4 regions of the Paenarthrobacter sp. 22069 genome follow, and region 3 is predicted to be linked to each of the others. Evidence: riboswitches for the same ligand, from Rfam matches in the RefSeq annotation. Region 3 holds a riboswitch; each other region holds the start of a gene.
What was found. A riboswitch is a leader RNA that binds a small molecule or an ion and turns the genes downstream of it on or off. The one in region 3 is predicted to bind thiamine pyrophosphate.
Positions count from the first base shown of each region.

Region 1: another riboswitch for thiamine pyrophosphate. It lies ahead of thiO (glycine oxidase ThiO); the one in region 3 lies ahead of thiC (phosphomethylpyrimidine synthase ThiC).
Region 2: another riboswitch for thiamine pyrophosphate. It lies ahead of thiD (bifunctional hydroxymethylpyrimidine kinase/phosphomethylpyrimidine kinase); the one in region 3 lies ahead of thiC (phosphomethylpyrimidine synthase ThiC).
Region 4: another riboswitch for thiamine pyrophosphate. It lies ahead of ACTJK0_RS05725 (ECF transporter S component); the one in region 3 lies ahead of thiC (phosphomethylpyrimidine synthase ThiC).

Region 1 covers NZ_JBQEQF010000008.1:72,209-76,061, forward strand. The annotation lists gene ACTJK0_RS08375 (RNB domain-containing ribonuclease) at 1-893, opposite strand, end outside; gene thiE (thiamine phosphate synthase) at 930-1,664, opposite strand; TPP riboswitch at 1,692-1,810, shown strand; gene thiO (glycine oxidase ThiO) at 1,803-3,104, shown strand; gene thiS (sulfur carrier protein ThiS) at 3,101-3,337, shown strand; gene ACTJK0_RS08395 (thiazole synthase) at 3,342-3,853, shown strand, end outside.
Region 2 covers NZ_JBQEQF010000014.1:61,172-65,024, forward strand. The annotation lists gene thiD (bifunctional hydroxymethylpyrimidine kinase/phosphomethylpyrimidine kinase) at 1-1,431, opposite strand, end outside; TPP riboswitch at 1,439-1,535, opposite strand; gene ACTJK0_RS13005 (Rne/Rng family ribonuclease) at 1,681-3,853, opposite strand, start outside.
Region 3 covers NZ_JBQEQF010000002.1:17,713-21,565, reverse strand. The annotation lists gene ffh (signal recognition particle protein) at 1-328, shown strand, start outside; gene ACTJK0_RS01620 (alpha/beta fold hydrolase) at 432-1,166, shown strand; gene thiC (phosphomethylpyrimidine synthase ThiC) at 1,163-2,989, opposite strand; TPP riboswitch at 2,985-3,092, opposite strand; gene ACTJK0_RS01610 (amidohydrolase family protein) at 3,172-3,853, shown strand, end outside.
Region 4 covers NZ_JBQEQF010000005.1:138,477-142,329, forward strand. The annotation lists gene ACTJK0_RS05720 (ATP-binding cassette domain-containing protein) at 1-1,139, opposite strand, end outside; gene ACTJK0_RS05725 (ECF transporter S component) at 1,139-1,762, opposite strand; TPP riboswitch at 1,830-1,969, opposite strand; gene ACTJK0_RS05730 (iron-containing redox enzyme family protein) at 2,218-3,273, shown strand; gene ACTJK0_RS05735 (glycosyltransferase) at 3,306-3,853, shown strand, end outside.

The sequences.
Region 1 (3,853 bases), on a different contig from region 3:
TCGCCGTAGCTGGCGTGGCCGTCCCAGGGCTTGCCCAGTGCCTCGGTCTGGAGCCGGAAGTGCTTCAGGCTCCGCTCGTCCGGAGCCGGCATGGTGCGCAGGATGCCCACCTTGCCCTCCAGCATCAGCTGCGCTGCGGCCATTCCCGTCATCAGCGAGATCTGCGCGTTCCAGTCCTCCACCGGAAGCTGCGGTACGGCGTCGATGCGGTAGCCGCCGTCGGGCAGTTGCACAATCTCCTGCTCGGGCATGTTGAGGCTGGCCCCTTCGCGTGCCCGTTCAAGTGCCACCCGTTTTAGGCCCACCTCGCGCAGCAGCTTCAGCACCGGGGAAGCGGTTCCTGCGTCGAGGTCTGCCTGGGCGCCCTTGTAGCTGAGCTTGTCGCGGCTGCGGATTTTGGCACGCCGGACACCTACGGACAGCACGCCCGCGTCGTCGCCGAGCGTGAAGTCCCAGACGAAGGCTGAACAGTCCTGTCCGGGCAGCAGGCTCCCGGCCCCTTCGCTGATGACTTCCGGGTGCAGCGGGATGCGCCCGTCCGGCGCGTAGAACGTCTGGCCCCGGCGCCGCGTTTCCGCATCGAGGGGGCCACCGGGAACCACGAACGCCGGGACGTCGGCAATCGCGTACAGCACGCGGTAGCCGTTCCCGTCCTGCTCGATGAACACCGCCTGGTCCAAGTCCGTGGACGATGCGGGATCGATGGTGATGAATTCGACGGCCGTCAGGTCGTAGGACGGCAGCTCCAGCGCCGCCACGGCAGCGCGGGCATCCTCAACGGCATCCGCCGGATACGGGCCCGGCAGTTCCAGTTCGGTGCGCAGCTGGCCCAACGCCTCTTCCAGGGCGTTCCTGTGGTCATGGACGTTGGGGGCCAGCCGATGGTGTGACACAAAAATCAGCCTAGCTCCAAGTCCACGGATATGGCATCAGGAGGCGGCGGCGTCCAGCGCGTCGACGAGAGACGCCGCAGCGGCCGCGGGATCGGAGGCCCCGGTGATGGCCCGGACCACCACGATCCTGCGTGCACCCGCTTCCGCCACCTGCCGGACGTTGCCGTGATCGATCCCGCCGATGGCGAACCACGGCACCGGCTCCCCGGCCTGACGCGAGGCTTCGGCGGCATATTCCACCAGCCCGGTCCCGACGGCGGACCTGCCGGGTTTGGTGGGCGTGGCCCAGACCGGCCCGACGCAGAAGTAGTCCAGGCCTGACGGGCCTGCGGTGGCCGCCAAGGCAGCGTCCACCTGCTCCGGGGTGTGGCTGGAAAGCCCGATGGCTGCGTTGCCGTTGACCAGGGTGCGCGCCGCCGGAAGGGGCAGGTCCTTCTGGCCGACGTGGAATACCGGCGCCCCGGACAACACCGCAATGTCCGCCCGGTCGTTGACGGCCCACAACTTGCCGTGCCTGACTGCCGTCTCCTTCAGGATGGCCAGCAGGTCCAGTTCCTCGGCGGCCTCGATGGCCTTGTCCCGCAGCTGGATGATGTCCACGCCGCCGGTGAATGCCGCGTCCACGAACCCGGCGAAGTCGCCTTGGTCCCGGCGCGCATCGGTGCAGAGGTACAGGCGGGCCGCCTTGAGCGCGTCGTTGTCCCGTGCATTGACAACTTCGGTGGCCGGGGCGTGCGGACCGGCAGGGAAGGATGAGGTGGACACATTCATGCCTGCAAGCCTAGTTCCTCTAAACTGGGCTGGTACTGCGGGAGCCCGCGGCAGCTGTCACAAAGCGCCGGGCTGAGAGGGCGTCAGAGCCGACCGCTTGACCTGATCCGGTTAATGCCGGCGTAGGGAAGGAACCAGATGCGCACCCCCTTAGACAGTTTTCCCGGGGCGGCGGACCCCTCCGCCAATTCCAGCGTCCGCGCCGACGTCGCCGTCATCGGCGGGGGAGTGGTGGGGCACGGGATTGCCTGGGAAGTGCAGCGGTCCGGGCGCTCCGTCGTCGTCATCGACGATGCGCCGGGTACAGGCGCCAGTTGGGCAGCCGCGGGCATGCTTGCCCCCGTCAGCGAACTGCACTACCAGGAGGAGGACCTCCTGGAACTTATGCTCGATTCCGCATCACGCTGGCCGGCCTTCGCTGCCCGCGTTGCCGCTGCAACGGGCGAGGACTGCGGATACCTGACGACGTCGACACTCGCCGTGGGTGCCGACGCCGCCGACCGGCGTGCACTGATGGACCTGCGGACCGTCCAGCAGGCCAACGGCCTGGCGGTGGAGCCCCTGACGGTGCGGGAGGCCCGGAAGCGCGAGCCGCTCCTCAGCCCGGCCATCGCCTGCGCCATGGATACCCCATCGGACCACCAGGTGGATCCGAGGCGGCTGGTCCTGGCCCTGCGGCTGGCCCTCGCCGGCGCCGCGCAGGGAAACCCGGAACTCTCCGTCGCCGGGGCGGTGCAGGGCTTTGCCGTGCCGGGCCGGGCCGCAGGGCTGTTGTGGGAGGGCCCAACCGTTGCGGGCGTCAGCCTGTCCGGCGGCGGGACCGTCCTGGCCGCGGAAACCGTCGTCGCCAACGGGCTGCAGGCGGGGGCGCTTGGTGGCCTGCCGGACGGGCTTGAGCTGCCACTGCGGCCCGTCCACGGGGACATCCTCCGCCTGGCCGTTCCCGGACATCTTCGGCCCCTGGTGACCTCAACGGTGCGCGGCCTGGTTCACGGCGTGCCGGTGTACATCGTTCCCCGGCAGGACAGCACCGTGGTGATCGGCGCTACCCAGCGGGAGGATGCCCTCTCTGACGCCGTCAGCGCCGGCGGTGTTTACCAGCTGCTGCGCGATGCCCAGGCGCTGGTGCCCGCCGTCGCCGAACTTGAACTGCTCGAATCCACTGCCCGTGCCCGTCCCGGAACCCCCGACAACGCCCCTCTGCTGGGCCGGGTACAGGTGGCTTCCGGCCCGGACGCCACCAGCGCAGGCCACGTTCCGGGGCTCATCATCGCCACAGGATTTTTCCGGCACGGCGTCCTGCTCACCCCTGCCGCCGCAGCAATCTGCACCGGACTGCTGGACGGAAAGGCCGATCCCCGCTGGGCGCCCTTCAGCCCGGACCGCTTTTCCAGGCCGGTGACGGCCGGCACAAGCCCGCACATCAAGGAGACAGCGTGAACATCATCCTCAACGGAAAACCGCACCACGTGGCCGACGGCGCCTCCATCACCGCGCTCGTCAGCCAGGTCACCGGACGCCCGCTTGCCGAGAACGGCCAGGCGACGGACGGCGGCAAATTGGGCGTCGCCGTCGCACACAACGCCCAGGTGGTGCCGCGGAGCCAGTGGTTCGCCACGGCGCTCGCCGAAGGCGACGACATCGAACTCGTTACAGCAGTACAGGGAGGCTGACGCCATGACCGAAACCAACACCATCTGCTCCACCGGCACCGGCGCCGGCGACTCCTTGGTGATCGACGGCGTCGCCCTCGAATCCCGGCTCATCATGGGCACCGGCGGTGCGCCCAGCCTCGATGGCCTGGGCGCTGCGCTCCTGGCCTCCGGGACCGCGCTGACCACGGTGGCCATGCGCCGCTACTCCACGGCCGAGACCGGTTCCTTGTTCCAGCTGCTGGTGGACCATGGAATCCGGGTACTGCCCAACACCGCCGGCTGCTTCACCGCCAGGGACGCCATCCTCACGGCGGAACTGGCCCGTGAAGCCCTGGAGACGGACTGGGTGAAGCTGGAAGTCATCGCGGACGAACAAACCCTCCTGCCGGACGCCGTGGAACTCGTGGACGCCACGGAACAGCTGGTCAACCGCGGCTTCAAAGTCTTCGCCTACACCAACGACGATCCCGTGCTCGCGCTGCGGCTGGAAAACCTGGGCGCCACCGCGGTCATGCCGCTGGGCGCCCCCATCGG
Region 2 (3,853 bases), on a different contig from region 3:
GTCGGACGCGTTCCGTCCCGCTGCGTCCACAATGGCAATGGCCCTGCGGGTGGCCGCGGCGAAGCCCTCGTCGGCATAGGTGCGGAGCCAGTCCGCGTAGGCGTGTCCGTCCGGTTCGCCGGAGGCAAGGAAGCGGGCGTGCAGCTTTTCGCCCACTTCGGCGTAAAGCCAGAAACAGGGCAGGACGGCAGCGGCCAGGACTGCGTAGCTGCCCGACGCCGACGCTGCCGTGAGGTGGTCGACGTAGGCCTTGGTCACGGGGCCCAGGCCGCCCGGGGCAGGCCTGGTGCTGAGCCAGGAGCGGTGCAGTTCCGATTCCACCTCGAGGCACTGCTGGGCAGAGGCGGCCCAGAACAGCTGCTCGGCCTCGGAGGGGGCCATGGCGCTGGCACGGGCAAGCACGCGCGAGTAGCCGTTGAGGTAAAGGGCATCCTGGGCCAGGTAATAGGCGAAGTCCTTTTCGGCGAGGCCGCCGGAGGCCAGGCCGTCGATGAAGTCCAGCGCGTAGATATCCTCGAGGTCCTGCTGCGCTTCAGACCACAACAGGGCCGCGAAGCCCCCTTCCGGCAGGGCCGGCCGGACGTGGTGGAAGTGGTGCACCGGTCCGTTCCCCTGGCCTACCTCCAGTACGCCGGAGCTTTCCAATGCACCTGCCAGCCAGGGTTTGACCGTCCGCAGGGAGGCTTCCCAGTTGCCCAGGCATGCCTGCACCGTGGCCATGGCGGAGGACAGCGAGCAGCCGGTGCCGTGGCTGTTGCGGGTGGCAACCCGGTCACCATGGACTTCCACCACTTCCTGGCCCAGGAGGCCGCCGGTGTTGACCAGCGCATCGGGGCAGCCGGGACCTGCCAGGTGCCCGCCCTTGACCAGCACGGTGGCCCCGGTGGCTGCGGCCAGGCGCCTGCCCTGGTCCAGCGCCGTTTCCCAGTCCGCGGCTGGGTCCTCCCCCACCAGCATGGCAAGCTCGGGCACGTTCGGCGTGATGAGGTGGGCAAGGGGCAGCAGTTCCCGCAGCGCGGCCTCGGCGGATTCCTGCAGCAGCCGGTCACCGCTGGTTGCCACCATCACCGGATCGAGGACCACGACGGCGGGGCGCACCTTTTCGAGCCACCTGCGGACAGTGCGGATTACCGTCTCATCACCCAGCATGCCGATCTTGACGGCGTCAATACTGATGTCATCACTGACAGCGTCCAGCTGCCGGGCCAGGAACCCGGCCGGAGGAACGTGCACGTCCTGCACGCCCCGGGTGTTTTGTGCGGTGAGCGCCGTAATAGCGGCCATGCCGTAGCCCCCGTGGGCCGCGATGCTCTTGAGGTCCGCCTGGATGCCGGCCCCGCCTGACGGGTCGGAACCGGCGATGGACAGCACACGGGGGACGGCACGGCCCACAGGCTGCGGGGCAGTTTCCGGGACAGCCGCGAGGGGCATGGAGAGGGTCGAAGACAAAAGACATCCCTTCGCCGGTACTAGCCGGACAGGTTCAACGGGTCTGGATCTCAGCCGGCCTTTGCGCGGCACCCCGTGTCGGTTTCCAGAGTAGCTGCTGACCCCCGGGCGCGGGAAAGGTGACATCCCCCGGATGCAGGAAGTCCCCGCCCGGTGGACTGTACCCCCCGTCATTCAGGGGGACTGTCCACTCGACGGGGACTTAAATGCTGGCGCGGCGGCCCGGCCTGCTTAGAGCTCCGAGGCGGGTACCCCGACGCCGAGGATGATGGGTTCCTCTGCAGCCTTGCCCGGTCCCGCGGTCGCGCCGGGCTGGGGTTTGCCGGACTCGGGAGCCTTCGCGGCATGTGAGTGACCGGCGCCCGTTGCCTGGACGTTCTCGTGGTGCTGGACAGCGGTTTCGTTGGCGGCCCCCTGGGCACGGCTGGCGGCACGGTGGCGCCGTGGCCGGCGTTGGCGGGACTGCTCCAGGGTGTGGTCGGAGTAGTCCTTTTCCGCCGGGGCTTCCACCGCTGCCGGCCGCTGTGCCACCGCCGCTTCTTCCACGGGCTGTCCGGCTTCCACAGGCTGTCCGGCTTCCGCACGCTGTTCGGCATCCGCGTCCTTGGCCAGCGCGTCCTCCATGGAGGATGCGGGCTGGCCGAGCTGCGCGAACGCTTCGGCCAACCGGTCCAGGGTGAGAGCCGGCTTGGGGTGGTGCTCCTCAGCGTGCTCCACGAACGGAAGCGGGACCTGCTCACCGCCGAACGTCAGGACGGCCGCGGGACGCCCCGGGGTGTCGTCGTCGTGCTTCTCCCCGTCGGGAGCGGCAGCAGGCGGGACAGACGGCACCTGCCGGGCAGCGGCCACCTCGTCGTCGTGCAGGTGCGCCGCGTGGGCGGCAGCTGCGATGTTGGCCAGGGCAAGCCTGGTGGCTTCCGCCTTCGCGTGCCGCTCAGCATCTGTCGGGTCGGCCTGGACGGTGTGGACGTGGACTGCCGGGGCCGGGGCCGCTTCGGGCTGCGCGTTGCCGCGGCCGCGGCGGCGTTTACGCTCCGGACGGACGCCGGGCTGGCCGTTGTCGTTCCGCTGCCCTTCCGGGCGGTGGGCTTCGCCGCGGGGCTCGGGACGGTTGTCGGTGCGCTGGACGTGGTGCTCAGCGGCCACGATGTTGGCGCGGCGGTGCTCCACGGGATCGTCGTGGGTCACCACGCCCCGGCCTGCGCAGGCTTCGCACTGCTCGCCGAAGACTTCCAGCAGCCCGGTACCCATGCGCTTGCGGGTCATCTGGACCAGGCCCAGCGAGGTAACTTCTGCCACCTGGTGCTTGGTCCGGTCGCGGCCCAGGCATTCCACCAGGCGGCGGAGGACCAGGTCCCGGTTGGATTCGAGCACCATGTCGATGAAGTCGATCACGATGATGCCGCCGATGTCGCGCAGCCGCAGCTGGCGGACCACCTCCTCTGCGGCTTCGAGGTTGTTCTTGGTGACGGTTTCCTCGAGGTTGCCGCCGCTGCCGGTGAACTTGCCGGTGTTGACGTCCACCACGGTCATGGCTTCGGTGCGGTCGATCACCAGGGAGCCGCCGGAGGGCAGGAAGACTTTGCGCTCCAGGGCTTTGTGGATCTGCTCGTCAATGCGCCAGGCGGAGAAGATGTCCTGGTCCTTGGTCCACTTCTCGAGCCGGCCCACCAGATCGGGCGCCACGTAGGTGACGTACGCCTCGATGGTGTCCCAGGCCTCCTCGCCGGAAACGATGAGTTTGGAGAAGTCCTCGTTGAAGACGTCGCGGACGACCTTGATGGTCAGGTCCGGCTCGCCGTAGAGCAGCTCGGGGGCAAGGATCTTGGTGGACGCTGCCTGGCTTTCGATACCTTCCCACTGGGCGCGCAGCCGGTTGATGTCGTGCGTCAGCTCTTCCTCGGACGCGCCTTCGGCGGCGGTGCGGACAATTACACCTGCGTGCTCGGGCAAACGGTCCTTGAGGATGCGCTTGAGGCGGTTGCGTTCGACGTCGGGCAGCTTGCGGGAGATACCGGTCATGGAACCCCCGGGCACATAGACCAGGTAGCGGCCGGGAAGGGAGATCTGGCTGGTGAGGCGGGCGCCCTTGTGTCCGACAGGGTCCTTGGTGACCTGGACCAGCACGGTGTCGCCGGACTTCAGCGCGTTTTCGATGCGGCGCTGCTTGCCTTCGAGGTTCACGGCCTCCCAGTTGACCTCGCCGGCATACAGGACGGCGTTGCGGCCCCGCCCGATGTCAACGAAGGCCGCTTCCATGGACGGCAGCACATTCTGGACCTTGCCCAGGTAGACGTTGCCGATCAGCGAGTCCTGCTGCGTCTTGGACACGAAGTGTTCGGCCAGGACGCCGTCTTCGAGGACCGCGATCTGGATTCTGTCGTCGCGCTGGCGGACGATCATC
Region 3 (3,853 bases):
CGAGGTCAACGGCCTGCTGGAACGCTTCGCCCAGGCCCAGAAGATGATGAAGAAGATGGCCCAGGGCGGCATGCCGGGAATGCCAGGGATGCCGGGAATGCCCGGTGCCGGCGCGGGTTCGCGGAAGAACGCAAAGAACGCCCCCAAGAAGAAGGCCAAGTCGGGCAACCCGGCCAAGGCGGCACAGGAACGCAAGGAGATGGAGGCCCGCCGCGCCAACGCAGCCAAGGCCCTGCCCACCGGCGCGGCATTCGGCCAGCAGGGCGGGGACTTCGATCCGTCCCAGCTGAACCTTCCCAAGGGCTTCGACAAGTTCCTGGGCAAGTAGGAGTTCCCCGGCATCAGGAAGCGCCAGGTGTCGTTTTGACCGCTCAAGACGACACCTGGCGCTTTTTCGTTGGGATGTCGGCAGTGTGGAATAGGGTTGGGACATGTTCAAGCAGAGGGTAGTGTTCGTGCACGGCGCCGGTACCTTTGGTGCCGCCGCATGGCCGCGCCAGCACGGTATGGCACTGTCCTATGACGCCCTGTTCCTCCGCCGGCACGGCTTCGACCCGGTCGCCGAGCCCCTGGAATCGTCCTTCGCCGAGGATGCCGCCATCATCCTTCGCTCCCTGGCCGACGATGGCCGCGGGGCCGCCGGCGGCCATGTGGTGGCACACGCACAAGGCGCGATTGCGGCGATGATGGCCGCCGTCGAACGCCCGGACCTGGTGTTTTCACTGACCCTCGTCGAGCCGGCCTGCCTGTCACTGACGGCGGAACTTCCTGCCACGGCTGCCCACATCAGCCTCATGGAGCCCCTGTTCGAGGTCCGGCACCAGCTCAGCGACGAAGACTTCCAGCGTGAATTCGTCCGGAGGGTGTACGCCACGGACCTTCAGCAGCCCGCCACCACGGAGGAAAAACGGTCGGCCCGCAGGCTGAGGCTCCAGGCCCCGGCCTGGGAGGCGCCGCTCCACATCGTCCCCGGCGTGCCCACCCTGGTGCTGACCGGCGGGTGGGAACCCCTTTATGAGGAAATTGCCGGATACCTTCGGGAGACCGGTGCCCTGCACCGCGTCGCCGCGGGCGGGCACCGGCCCCATGACTCGCCCGACGGCGACCGGGCCATCCGGCAGTTCATTGGCGGGGTCAGCCGGAGCCAGCCCGCCCGGGCGTCCTAGTTGTCCGCAGGAACGCGAAGCTCCGGCAGGTAGACCTTGCCGCCGGCCGCCAGGAATTCCTGGCTCTTCTCCCGCATCCCGTCAACCGCCCCGGCCAGCGCCGCCTGCGCTTCCGCTGATCCGAATTCGTCCCGGATGTCCTGGCTGATCCGCATCGAGCAGAACTTTGGACCGCACATGGAACAAAAGTGCGCCGTCTTGGCAGGCTCGGCCGGAAGGGTTTCGTCGTGGAACGACTCGGCCGTCACCGGGTCCAGGGACAGTGCAAACTGGTCCCGCCAGCGGAATTCGAATCGGGCTTTGGACAGGGCGTCATCGCGTTCATGCGCCCCGGGGTGGCCCTTGGCGAGGTCGGCTGCGTGCGCGGCGATCTTGTAGGTGATGACGCCGGTCTTGACATCGTCCTTGTTGGGCAGGCCGAGGTGTTCCTTAGGAGTGACGTAGCAGAGCATCGCGGTGCCGTATCGGGCGATCTCGGTGGCGCCGATTGCCGACGTGATGTGGTCGTAGCCGGGGGCAACGTCGGTCACCAGCGGCCCCAGGGTGTAGAAGGGCGCACCCTTGCACAGCTCCTGCTGGCGCTCGACGTTTTCGCGTACCAGGTGGAAGGGGACGTGGCCGGGGCCTTCCACCATTACCTGCACGTCGTACTCCCAGGCGCGCTGCGTCAGCTCTGCCAGGGTGTCCAGCTCCGCGAACTGCGCGGCGTCGTTGGCATCCGCCGTGGAACCGGGGCGCAGCCCGTCGCCGAGGGAGAAGGCGACGTCGTACTTGGCGAAGATTTCGCACAGCTCATCGAAGTGCGTGTACAGGAAGTTTTCCTGGTGGTGGGCCAGGCACCATCCGGCCATGATCGACCCGCCTCGGGAGACAATGCCCGTCACGCGGTTGGCCGTCAGCGGAACATACCGGAGCAGCACGCCGGCATGGATGGTCATGTAATCCACGCCCTGCTCGCACTGCTCAATGACCGTGTCGCGGAAGATCTCCCAGGTCAGCGCGTTGGCTTCGCCGTTCACCTTTTCCAGGGCCTGGTAGATCGGAACGGTGCCGATCGGCACGGGGGAGTTGCGGATGATCCACTCCCGTGTGGTGTGGATGTCGTCGCCTGTGGACAGGTCCATGACGGTGTCGGCGCCCCACTGGGTGGCCCACTGCAGCTTGTCCACTTCCTCGGCGATGGAACTGGTCACCGCGGAGTTGCCGATGTTCGCGTTGATCTTCACCAGGAAGGCCTTGCCGATGATCATCGGCTCGGACTCCGGATGGTTGATGTTGCTGGGAATGATGGCCCGGCCCGCGGCCAGTTCGCTGCGGACCAGTTCAACATCGCAGTTTTCGCGCAGCGCCACGAAGCGCATTTCCTGGGTGATGATGCCCTGCCGGGCATAGTGCATCTGCGTCACCGTCCTGCCGCCGACGGCGCGGCGGGGCACCGGCTGGGCGCCCTTCCATTCGGCGGACGCGGCGCCGCGGCGCACGGCGGAGCGGCCGTCGTCGAGCAGGTTGCGCTCCCGGCCGCTGTAGGGCTCCGTGTCCCCGCGCGCCTCGATCCATTCGGCGCGGAACGGCTGCAGGCCGCGCACGGGGTCACTGCCCGGACCTGCGGTCCGGTAGGTCCGGAACGGTTCATTCGGCTGCCCGTTGGGTGATGGCTCCAGGGCAATCTCCGTCACGGGCACCCGGATTCCGGCGCCGGCATCTTCGATGAACGCCAGCGAATGCGACGCCAGGGACTGGGTCACCCCGGGAGTGGTAGTGTCCCCGGGCTCTCCCGTGGACAGCTGCTGGGCAGGGTTCAACTGGGTGTTTTGTGTACTCAAGGGAATACTCACTTCCTTCGCCGGCATTACCCGGACAGGTTCAACGGTCGCAGGCTGCATCAGCCCGATCTCAGCCCCTGCAGGGGCACCCGTGTGGTCAGCAACGAAGCTATCACAGGCGCCCGGAACAGTCGTGTCACAAATGCGGGTGCTAGCCTGACCGGGCACTGAAAGGAGCCGGCATGGCAGGAATCATTCACTTTCGCGGGCCCGTTCTCACGGCACCGGACCGGGTACGCCACGGGCTCTGGGCAGTGGACGGCAGGCTGACGTTCACGCCGCCGGCTGCCCTTCCCGACCATGTCCTCGACGGCTGGGTCCTGCCCGGGTTCGTGGACGCCCACTGCCACATCGGGCTGGGTCCGGGTGGGCCAGTGGAGCCTGCTGCCGCCCGGGACCAGGCACTCGACGACCTCAACGCCGGAACCCTGCTGGTGCGGGACGCCGGCTCACCTGCGGACACCCGGTGGATGCAGGGCGGCCGGGAATTCCCGGTGCTGATCCGCGCCGGCCGCCACGTGGCCCGCACCCGGCGCTATCTGCGCGGGTTCGCCGAGGAAGTCGAGCCGGAGGGCCTCGTGGAGGCCGTCCGGAAGCAGGCGCGCGACGGCGACGGCTGGGTCAAGCTCGTGGGGGACTGGATTGACCGGAGCGCCGGTGACCTGGCTCCGTCCTTTCCTGCCGCCGTCGTCCGTGACGCCGTCCATGCGGCCCATGACGAAGGCGCCCGGGTGACCGCCCATTGTTTCGCCGAGGACACCCTGGACCAGGTGCTGGACGCAGGCATCGACTGCGTCGAGCACGCCACCGGGCTCCTGCCCCGGCACCTGCCGCGGTTCGTGGAACAAGGGGTGCCGATCGTGC
Region 4 (3,853 bases), on a different contig from region 3:
ACCCGCGAAATCAGTTGCTCGGCCTTCCAGTTGTAGGGGTCGATTCCCGCGCCACGGCTGAGGTCCAGCGTGGCGGAAACCTTCCCGGAGACGGGCTCCAGCAGCCCGGCAAGAGTCAGCGCGAACGTGGACTTCCCGGCGCCGTTGGGACCGGTGATGGCGAGGGCCTGGCCGGCGCGGACCTGGGCCGCCAACCCTTCCTGGACCGGGACGGCCGGAATCCTGCGGAGGCCCTTGCGGCGTGGACGTCCGCGGGAGACAGCAAGCTGTTCGGCGGCCAGCAGGAGGTTCCCGGTGCCGGGGGCGGGAACCTCGGAACGGCCGCGGGTAGCCGGTACGTAGCCAGGGACCCACACACCGGCCGCCGCGAGCATGGCGCGGGCGTCGCTGAGCACCCGGTCCGGAGGCCCGTCCAGGAGCACGGCAGGGTCGGCAGCGGAACCCGGCTGGAGTACGACGATCCGGTCCACCAGGTCCTTCCATACGGAAACCCGGTGCTCCACCACAACCAGGGTGGCCCCCGTCTTGTCCAGGCAGCGGGCAACGGCGTCCCGGACTTCCAGGACCCCGTCCGGGTCAAGGTTGGCTGTGGGCTCGTCCAGCAGGATCAGCCCGGGGCGCATCGCCAGGATGCCCGCCAGCGCCAATCGCTGCTTCTGCCCGCCGGACAGGGCCGACGTCGAGTGGTCCAGCGGGAGGTGGGAGAGGCCGACGTCGGCAAGCGCCTCGTGCACTCGCGCCCAGATAGCGTCCCGGGGCACCGCAAGATTTTCGGCACCGAAGGCGACGTCGTCGCCCACGCGGGACAGGACCACCTGGGTTTCGGGGTCCTGCTGCACCAATCCGGCGCGCCCGCGCTGGGCGCGGGGCACGGCGCCGTCAATGAGCAGCGAACCGGACTCGTCGGCGTCGCCTGCCTCGCCGTCGTCGTTAATGTCGCCCAGCACCCCGGCAAGCGCATGCAGAAGCGTGGACTTCCCGGCCCCCGAGGGACCGAGCAGCAGCACCCGCTCACCAGGGCTGATGTCCAGGTCGAGGGCATGGACGGCAGGCCTGGTCCGCCCGGCATGCCGCCAGCCCCAGCCGCGCGCGCTAACGGCGGCGGGGCGGACCGCCGCGGCGGCGTCCTGGGAAGCCATCAGGAGAAGACTGGCTCCGTGGCGGCCTTGCGGGATGCGAAGGAGCTGAGCACTCCGGTGCGCGCCAGGCCCCGGGTGGCCAGCCAGGACAGGGCGCCGGCGATAACCGCGCCTGACACCATGCAGAACAGGATGTAGGCGAGCTTGTCCCCGCCGGAGTACGCGATGTTCCAGCCCCACGGCGCGAACGAGTCGTTCAGGCCACAGAACAGGCCCGCGGCCGCGCCGGCCAGCAGGGACACCGGCAGGTTGAACTTGCGGTAGACGAAGATGGCGAAGATGATTTCCGCTCCCAGGCCCTGGACGAAGCCGGAGAACAGGACGGACGCGCCGTACTGGGAGCCCATGAGGAGCTCGCCCGTGGCGGCCACGGTCTCACAGAACAGGGCGGCCCCGGGCTTGCGGATGATCAGCATCCCCAGGACACCGGGGATCATCCATCCGCCGGCGATCAGGCCGTTCAGGGGCGGGTAGGCGGCGTTCATCGGCACGGATACCGCGGCCGCGGCCTGGTCCCAGGCCCAGAAAATAACGCCTCCGGCGATGGCCACCAGCGCGGCGACCACGATGTCCACGACGCGCCAGGACTTACTGGTGGTCTTCTTGATTGCTGCAGTGCTCATTGAATCCTCCTGGGAAACAGGAGGGGAAAGTGGACCCGGCTGGCGGCCTGTAGCCGTGCAGCCGCGACACTTTGAGAACTCGACTCCCTTGCGCCGGTACTAACCGGATCAGGTTCGAGGGTCTGCGGCTGTCCGCACTCTCAGCGCCCACCTGCGGTTCCCGGCTGGTGCCGGATGGCCGACGGCGGCGCTCCCCTGTCGTTTTTAGTGTTGCGTTGAATTTGGGTAAGGCTTTTTGCCCTTCCAGGCGTGCACAAGTTTACACCGGTAAGCCCCTGATGGAGGGCTCCTGGCGCCTATCCTCCGGGATGTGACCAGGCCGGCGGCCTGCTGAGGCAAGGCCTTAGCTTTTATTAGTAATCATGCTTACTATATTGGTTCCCGGGATCGACGCGGACAGGGTGAAGGAGCTCCGTCCGCGGTCACGGAAACAGCCCGGCAGAACAAGGAGCACCATGAGAATTCCGGAAACCAGAGGCCCTGTCAGCAGCGCCCTCTTCGCGGCCCTGGCACAGGCTCCTGATTCGGCGGGGGCAGAGCTGGACGCACTGCACCGGCAGGTGGCGGGGCGGTTGGCCCAAACCACCGACATCATCGGCGACGAGGACATCCAACTGGCCCTCTTCTGCCTCTACGAGCTGCACTACTCGGGCCTTGACGGCGTCTCCGACGCCTGGGAGTGGGAGCCGGGGCTGATCCGGGTGCGGCGGCTGATCGAGGAACCCTTTGAAGCGGCCCTCCGTTCTGCGGCCCGGCAGGCAGCAGGAAACCTCGAACTGCCCGCCGGGGTTTCCATGACCAGCGACGCTGTGGCCGATGTCCTCTTCGGCCTTGCCGCCGGGGACACCGGCCCCAGCGTCTCCCGTTTCGTTGCCCGAAAGGCAAGCCTGGACCAACTCAAGGAGTTCCTGGTCCACAAATCCGTGTACCAGCTGAAGGAAGCCGATCCCCACACCTGGGCGATCCCGCGCCTCAGCGGACGGCCCAAGGCGGCACTGGTGGAAATCCAGGCGGACGAATACGGCGGCGGGCGCCCGGACCGGATGCACAGCGCGCTGTTCGCCCGGACCATGCGGGGCCTGGGCCTGGACGACTGCTACGGCGCCTACGTCGATGCAGTTCCCGCCGTCTCCCTGGCATCGGTGAACCTCATGTCGCTGTGCGGCCTGAACCGGCGGCTCCGCGGCGCCATCACCGGCCACCTGGCCATCTATGAAATGACGTCTTCCCAGCCCAACCGCTTCTACGGCAACGGATTCCGCCGGCACGGTTTCGGCGCGGACATCACCCACTACTTCGACGAGCATGTGGAGGCCGACGCCGTCCACGAGCAAATTGCGGGGCGGGACCTGGCAGGCGGCCTGGTGGAAGCAGAGCCGGAGCTCCTCGCGGATGTCCTGTTCGGGGCGACTGCCGTCATGGCCATCGACAGCCGCCTGTCGAACCACCTGATGTCCTCCTGGGAAGCCGGCAAATCTTCGCTCCGCATGGCCGTGCCGGCGGCAGCATGACCGCGGCCCGCACTGCAGCGACTCATGACGTCGTGGCGCCCGACGCAGAATACATCCTTCCCCTTCGATGGGCCTCGGACTCGGGCCTGGCCGAATTATCGGCCTACCTCCGGCACCTCGTGGACTGGATACCCGTGACCGTGGTGGACGGCTCGGATCGGGCCCTTATCGAGAGCCACCGTGCCGCGTTTCCCCCGGCCGTTCGCCTCATCCCGCCGGACCAGCAGCACGTTTCCGCCGGAGCACAACCCAGCGGGTACGGGCGCGGCAGCAACGGGAAGGTGGCCGGGGTGATGGCCGGGGTGCGCGCCTCGGAGGCGGAGTTCCTCGTCATTGCCGACGACGACGTCCGCTACACGCGCGAGGCCCTGGCCGCCGTCGTGCATCACCTCAGGTCGGCGGACGTGGTGCGGCCGCAGAACTACTTTGCGCCGCTCCCCTGGCACGCCCGCTGGGACACGGCCAGGACGCTGCTCAACCGCGCCTGGTCCGCCGACTATCCGGGGACGCTGGCAGTTCGGCGCAGCGCCCTCCTGGCCACGGACGGCTACGCGGGAGTCCTGTTCGAAAACCTGGAACT